DNA from 2 places in the Cobetia sp. 4B genome. Region 2 is predicted to be linked to the other one. Evidence: predicted binding sites of a transcription regulator. Region 2 holds the regulator's gene; the other holds the start of a gene.
What was found. Region 2 encodes sigma-54, which starts transcription at its own class of promoters, with help from an activator protein. Its sites were predicted from a motif close to TGGCACNNNNNTTGCTNT; they were not measured.

Region 1 (3,426 bases), 930 kb from region 2:
ACGCCGCCCTGGGTCAGGAACTCACGATCGCCGTCCAGCGCGGTCAGGGCCTGTTCGAGGCTCTCGGCCACGGTCGGGATGGACTTGGCTTCTTCGGCCGGCAGGTCGTAGAGGTTCTTGTCCATCGCGTCGCCCGGGTGGATCTTGTTCTTGATACCGTCGATACCGGCCATCAGCATCGCGGAGAACGCCAGGTACGGGTTGGCCGTCGGATCCGGGAAACGCGCCTCGACACGCTTGCCTTTCGGGCTGGCGGTGTACGGGATACGGATGGAAGCGGAACGGTTGCGGGCAGAGTAAGCCAGCATGACCGGCGCTTCGAAGCCCGGCACCAGACGCTTGTAGGAGTTGGTGGACGCATTGGTGAAGGCGTTCAGGGCACGAGCGTGCTTGATGATGCCGCCAATGTAGTAGAGGGCCATTTCGGACAGACCCGCGTACTCGTCACCGGCGAACTGGTTGTCGCCATCCTTCCAGAAGGACTGGTGAACGTGCATGCCGGAACCGTTGTCACCGACCAGCGGCTTGGGCATGAAGGTCGCGGACTTGCCGTAGGCGTGAGCCACGTTGTGGATCACGTACTTGAGTTCCTGAACCTCATCGGCCTTCTTGACCAGGGTGTTGAACTTGACGCCGATCTCGTTCTGGCCGGCGTTCGCCACTTCGTGGTGGTGAACTTCGACTTCCTGACCGATGGCTTCCAGAGTGTTGCACATGGCAGCACGGATATCGTGGAAGCTGTCGATCGGCGGGACCGGGAAGTAGCCGCCCTTCAGACGCGGACGGTGACCCAGGTTGCCGCCTTCCGGCGTGGAATCGGTCGCCCAGGCACCTTCTTCGGAAGAGATCTTGAACATGGAACCGTTCATCTCGTTCTTCCAGTGCACTTCGTCGAAGATGAAGAATTCCGGCTCCGGACCGAAGAAGGCGGTGTCGCCCAGACCAGTGGACTTCAGGAATTCCTCGGCACGCTTGGCGACGGAACGCGGATCGCGCTCATAGCCCTGCATGGTGGCCGGCTCGATGACGTCGCAGCGCAGCACCAGGGTGGTGTCTTCGGTGAACGGGTCGAGGAAGGCAGTGCCGTCGTCCGGCATCAGGATCATGTCGGATTCGTTGATGCCCTTCCAACCTTCAATGGAGGAACCATCGAACATCTGGCCGTTCTCGAAGAATTCCTCATCCACTGTACGCGCCGGGATGGAGACGTGCTGCTCCTTGCCCTTGGTGTCGGTGAAGCGCAGATCAACCCACTTGACTTCGTGTTCTTCAATCAGGGCAAGTGTCTTCTCAGCCATGGTAATTCTCCGATGGAGCCGGCGGCTCTGGTTACAGTTGGTGTCAGCGTTGTCTGGGGTTATTGCTCTATTTTGTAAGCCTTTTCTCTCATGGTCGGCGTCGTTATGCCAGCCATCAGACAGGATGCTCTAACAATGCAGCGAGCGTGCCAGAATGGCGCACGCCGCAGCGCTAATTTCAGTAAGCTCATGAATATGCTGAAAAAAAACATCACCATCTTCATGCATGCAGCACGAAAACCCGACCAAAGATGGGCCGACAAGGTGCAAAAATTCTTGCCGCGCAGTGCAGATTCATCATTTGAGTGCACCAAAAAACGCCATTGCTCCACATTGGTGCAAAACACTGAATCCCGGGGATTTCTCCGCTCACACCCGATGATCACGTCAGCATCACATTGCGGTCATTTCTTTCTTTCATCCTCATGTTTGCCTCGACTCACAAGTTTTTTTCATCCGCGACAAGGGCGCGGAAAAGACTTGAGAGACAACCATTTGGGCACTTCAGGCCAACTGAAGGCACTCGCTGACTCGCCTCGTGAATGCACGATGCTGGCAGGAGGCATGCCATGCCCCCTATAATGCGCCCCAAATCACAAGCGCCCGGTACGCGAGCGCCCATTTTCCGCACAGGTTCCCGTCGTGATCGAGAAACTTCGCAACATAGCCATCATCGCCCACGTTGACCACGGTAAAACTACCCTGGTCGACAAGCTCCTGAGTCAGTCTGGCACCCTGGACCGCAAGGCCGAGGGTCAGGAACGCATCATGGATTCCAACGACCAGGAAAAAGAGCGCGGCATCACCATTCTCGCGAAGAACACCGCGATCCAGTGGAACGACTACCACATCAACATCGTGGATACCCCTGGGCACGCTGACTTCGGTGGCGAAGTCGAGCGCGTGATGTCCATGGTCGATTCCGTGCTGCTGCTGGTCGATGCCGTCGATGGCCCGATGCCGCAGACTCGCTTCGTGACCCAGAAGGCATTCGCCCAGGGCCTGAAGCCGATCGTCGTCGTCAACAAGATCGACCGTCCGGGCTCTCGTCCTGACTGGGTCGTTGACCAGATCTTCGATCTGTTCGACAACCTGGGCGCGACTGACGAGCAGCTCGACTTCCCGATCATCTACTGCTCTGCCCTCAACGGCATTGCCGGTATGGATCCGGAAGACCTGAAAGACACCATGGACCCGATGTTCCAGTCCATCGTCGACATCGTCGAGCCGCCGAAGGTCGAGCTGGACGGTCCGTTCCAGATGCAGATCTCCGCACTGGACTACAACAGCTACGTCGGCGTCATCGGTCTGGGTCGCATCAAGCGCGGCGCCGTCAGCCCGGGTCAGCAGGTTTCCATCATCACCAAGGAAGGCGCTGTCCGTAAGGGCAAGATCGGCCAGGTCATGACTCACATGGGTCTGGACCGCGTGCAGACCGACAAGGCGACTGCCGGCGACATCGTCTGCATCACCGGTATCGAGAACCTCGCGATCTCCGACACCATCTGCGACACCGCCACTGTCGAGGCGCTGCCGCCGCTGACCGTCGATGAGCCGACCGTCTCCATGACCTTCCAGGTCAATGACTCTCCGTTCGCCGGTCAGGACGGCAAGTTCGTCACCAGCCGCAACATCCGTGAGCGTCTGGACCAGGAACTGATCCACAACGTCGCACTGCGCGTCGAACAGGGCGAGACTCCGGAGAAGTTCGTCGTCTCCGGTCGTGGTGAGCTTCACCTCTCCGTTCTGATCGAATCCATGCGTCGTGAAGGCTTCGAACTGGCCGTGGGCCGTCCGGAAGTCATCATCAAGGAAATCGACGGCAAGAAGCAGGAGCCGTACGAAGAAGTCATCATCGACTGTGAAGAGCAGCACCAGGGCTCCATCATGGAAGAGCTGGGCTACCGCAAGGGCGAGCTGACCAACATGAACCCGGATGGCAAGGGTCGTGTGCGTCTGGACTTCATCATCCCGTCTCGCGGTCTGATCGGCTTCCGTGGTCAGTTCCTGACCCTGACCTCCGGTACCGGCATCCTGACCAGCCGCTTCGATCACTACGGTGATCTGAAGGAAGGCGCAGGCGTCGAGCGTCGCAACGGTGTCATGATCTCCATGGTGCCGGGCAAGG
Region 2 (3,426 bases):
CAGCAACCCGCACCCGACGAGGAGCTGGTCAAGGGCTGGGCCGACACCATCCGCTACCATGCACTGGAGCGCCGCGTGGAGCTGGTCGGCAACGCGCGTCTCGAGAAAGGCGATGACACCTTCGAAGGCGGCTACGTGGAGTACTTCCTCGACAAGCGCCAGGTGAACGCCAACAACAGCAAGACGGCACAGCAGACCGAAGGCGGTCGCGTGCACATGACTCTGACGCCCCGCGGCGCCAATGCCAGCAAGGAAAACTGAGTCATGACTGCTGCTACTCCACGTACGCTGAGCGCTCGCCATCTGGCCAAGGCCTACAAGGGCCGCAAGGTGGTCAAGGACATCTCGCTGGAGATCCGCCAGGGCGACATCGTCGGCCTGCTGGGCCCCAACGGCGCCGGCAAGACGACCTCGTTCTACATGATCGTCGGACTGGTGCGCGCCGATGCCGGCAACGTCTCCATCGATGACAAGGACCTCTCCGCTGCCGCCATGCATCAGCGTGCACGCGCCGGCATCGGCTATCTGCCGCAGGAAGCGTCGATCTTCCGCAAGCTGTCGGTGGCCGACAACATCATGGCGATTCTGGAGACCCGCAAGGACCTGGATCGCAATGGCCGCAAGGCACGCCTTGAAGAGTTGCTCGAGGAATTCAGCATCACGCACATCCGCGCCAGCGCCGGTATGAGCCTGTCCGGTGGTGAGCGTCGACGGGTCGAGATCGCCCGGGCGCTTGCCACCGAGCCGGACTTCGTACTGCTCGATGAGCCCTTCGCCGGCGTCGACCCCATCTCGGTGGGCGAGATCAAGAGCATCGTGCGCCAACTGCGCGATCGTGGCATCGGTGTGCTGATCACCGACCACAACGTGCGCGAGACACTCGATATCTGTGACACCGCCTATATCGTCGGCGATGGCCAGATCATCGCCCACGGTGACGCGGACTCCATCCTGGCCAACCAGCAGGTGCGCGACGTCTACCTGGGTCACGAGTTCACGCTCTAGGGTCAGCGGCTGCGCTGAGTCCTCGCGAGGCAAAAGCTTCAAAAGCCGCTGCGTGATTTTATCGCGTAGCGGCTTTTTCATGTCTGACATCAGACGCATGCATGACGTCCATACCACCTTGGTGGAAACATGGCATGCAAGTTGCTTGAATATTCACGACAACCACTTGTCAGTGCCCCGAGTCACGGTATAGCGTAGTAAGCACGTTCCTTTGCCGTGAATTGACTGACTCCATGAAACCCACCCTGCAACTCCGCCTCGGCACCTCGCTGACCATGACGCCGCAGCTCCAGCAAGCGATCCAGCTGCTGCAGCTGTCGACGCTCGACCTGCGTCAGGAGATTCAGCAAGCCCTCGAGTCCAACCCCATGTTGGAGCTCGACGAGGACTACGAGTCGCTGGATGTCGTCGAGACACAGGATTCGAGCGAGATCTCCACTGCCGACTCCTCGAGCGAGATTCCCGAGGAATACCCCCTCGACAGTGACTGGTCGGACCTCTACCAGGACCACGCCGGTAGCCTGACCAGCTCCGGCAGTGGCAGCGGGAGTGAAGAAGGGCCGGACTTCGATCGCAATACCAGCGTCGAGAGCCTGCAGGACCACCTGCGCTGGCAGCTGGCGATGACCGACCTCGATGGCCGTGAAAGCCAGATGGCGGAGAGCCTGATCGATGCCGTCGACGGTGCCGGCTATCTGAGCCTGTCTCTCGATGAGCTGGTCGATGGCCTGCGTGGCCAGGGCCTGCCCGGCCTCAAGGCCTCCGAGCTCGAGCAGGTATTGCTGCGTATGCAGCAGTTCGACCCGACCGGCGTCTTCGCCCGTGACCTACGCGAATGCCTGCTGCTACAACTGGCGCTGCTGCCGGATGATCTGCCGCTGCTGGCGCAGGCACGCCGCCTGGTACGTCAATTCCTCGAGGCACTGGGCAACGATGATCGCAAGCTGCTCAAGCGCCGCCTGAGCCTTGACGATGACGAGCTGGACCACGTCATCCGCCTGGTGCGCGCGCTCGATCCGCGTCCGGCATCCGCCTGGGGCGAGCCCGCCAGCGATTACGTGATCCCTGATCTGCTGGTGCGCCATACCCGCCATGGCTGGCAGGTCGAGCTCAACCCGGAAGCGCTGCCCAAGCTGCGCATCCAGCCGGAATACGCCGCGCTGATCAAGCGTGCCGACAAGTCCGCCGACAACACCTTTCTCAAGGACAACCTGCAGGAAGCCCGCTGGCTGATGAAGAGCCTGTCATCGCGCAATGACACCCTGCTCAAGGTCGGCCGCGAGATCATGGCGCGCCAGATCGACTTCCTCGAGCAAGGCGAGGAAGGCATGAAGCCGCTGATTCTGGCCAACATCGCCGAAGTGGTCGAGATGCACGAATCGACCATCTCGCGGGTCACTACCCAGAAGTACATCCACACCCCGCGCGGCGTCTTCGAGCTCAAGTTCTTCTTCTCGAGCCAGGTCGGTGGCAGCGGCAGTGGCGACGCCCACTCAAGCACCGCCATTCGTGCCCGCATCCGCAAGCTGATCGCGGAAGAGCCGGCCCGCAAGCCTCTCTCCGACTCACGGCTGGTCGATCTGCTCGCCAGCGATGGCATCGAGGTCGCACGCCGTACCGTGGCCAAGTATCGCGAAGCGATGGGCATCCCCTCCTCCAGCGAGCGCAAGCGTCTGGCCTGACGCGTCACCTGCGGCTGCCATGCCCTGCTCTCACCTCCACAATGGCAGCCGCCGCCAACCTCAAGCGTTGGCTTTTCCGCTCATCAGCCTCTGACTTCGCGGGCAGTGGTGCGCCTGTCGCGCGCCATGTCATTCCGGCAACCGCTCGTCAATTGCCCGTCATGGCCCATGACAGCGCGCAGAATGACGGCAAAAAAACGCCGTTCCGGCAGCGTCATTTACCGTCAATCGCATGTTTTTAAAGTCACTTTTGCGCGTATTGCACCTGGAAGACACCCGAAGAACCTCCCGGAACGCCGCTTGCTCCACGCAATCGAATCGTCTGAAAGGCGACGTACATGCAGGGATTGGCGACGAAAACCCGCCTTCTTGCGCGTCTTTCACGCACCACCCGCCAGACATGCCCTTGAAGTCCACTCCGTTACCCCTCACTGAGTTGAAGACAAGCACTGAACCACGATGCAGCGCAGCGTTGATCTTTGCGCAAAGCTTGGGCATTGTCGGTACAGACGCTCACGACATCTGACGCCACTGGCAAGGGTGCGAAAACATCGCCAGACGGTGGCCGTCAAGCCTGTTGCAGAGCGTCCGATCAGGGTTTGCTCGTAGTCAAAAAGGGTTACAATTGAATGGCAACCCGCTGGATAAAGGAGCGTGTCCATGCAAGTGAATATCACCGGGCATCATGTGGAACTTACCGATCCTCTCCGCGATTACGTCAACGAGAAGCTCGCTCGCC

Region 1: glnA (glutamate--ammonia ligase) is a predicted target of sigma-54. The motif match lies at 1,433-1,450, and genes of this name have one in related genera.

Annotation. Positions count from the first base shown of each region.
Region 1 covers NZ_CP059843.1:4,204,299-4,207,724, forward strand. The annotation lists gene glnA (glutamate--ammonia ligase) at 1-1,298, opposite strand, end outside; gene typA (translational GTPase TypA) at 1,941-3,426, shown strand, end outside.
Region 2 covers NZ_CP059843.1:815,338-818,763, reverse strand. The annotation lists gene lptA (lipopolysaccharide transport periplasmic protein LptA) at 1-261, shown strand, start outside; gene lptB (LPS export ABC transporter ATP-binding protein) at 265-1,005, shown strand; gene H2O77_RS03435 (RNA polymerase factor sigma-54) at 1,239-2,687, shown strand; gene raiA (ribosome-associated translation inhibitor RaiA) at 3,348-3,426, shown strand, end outside.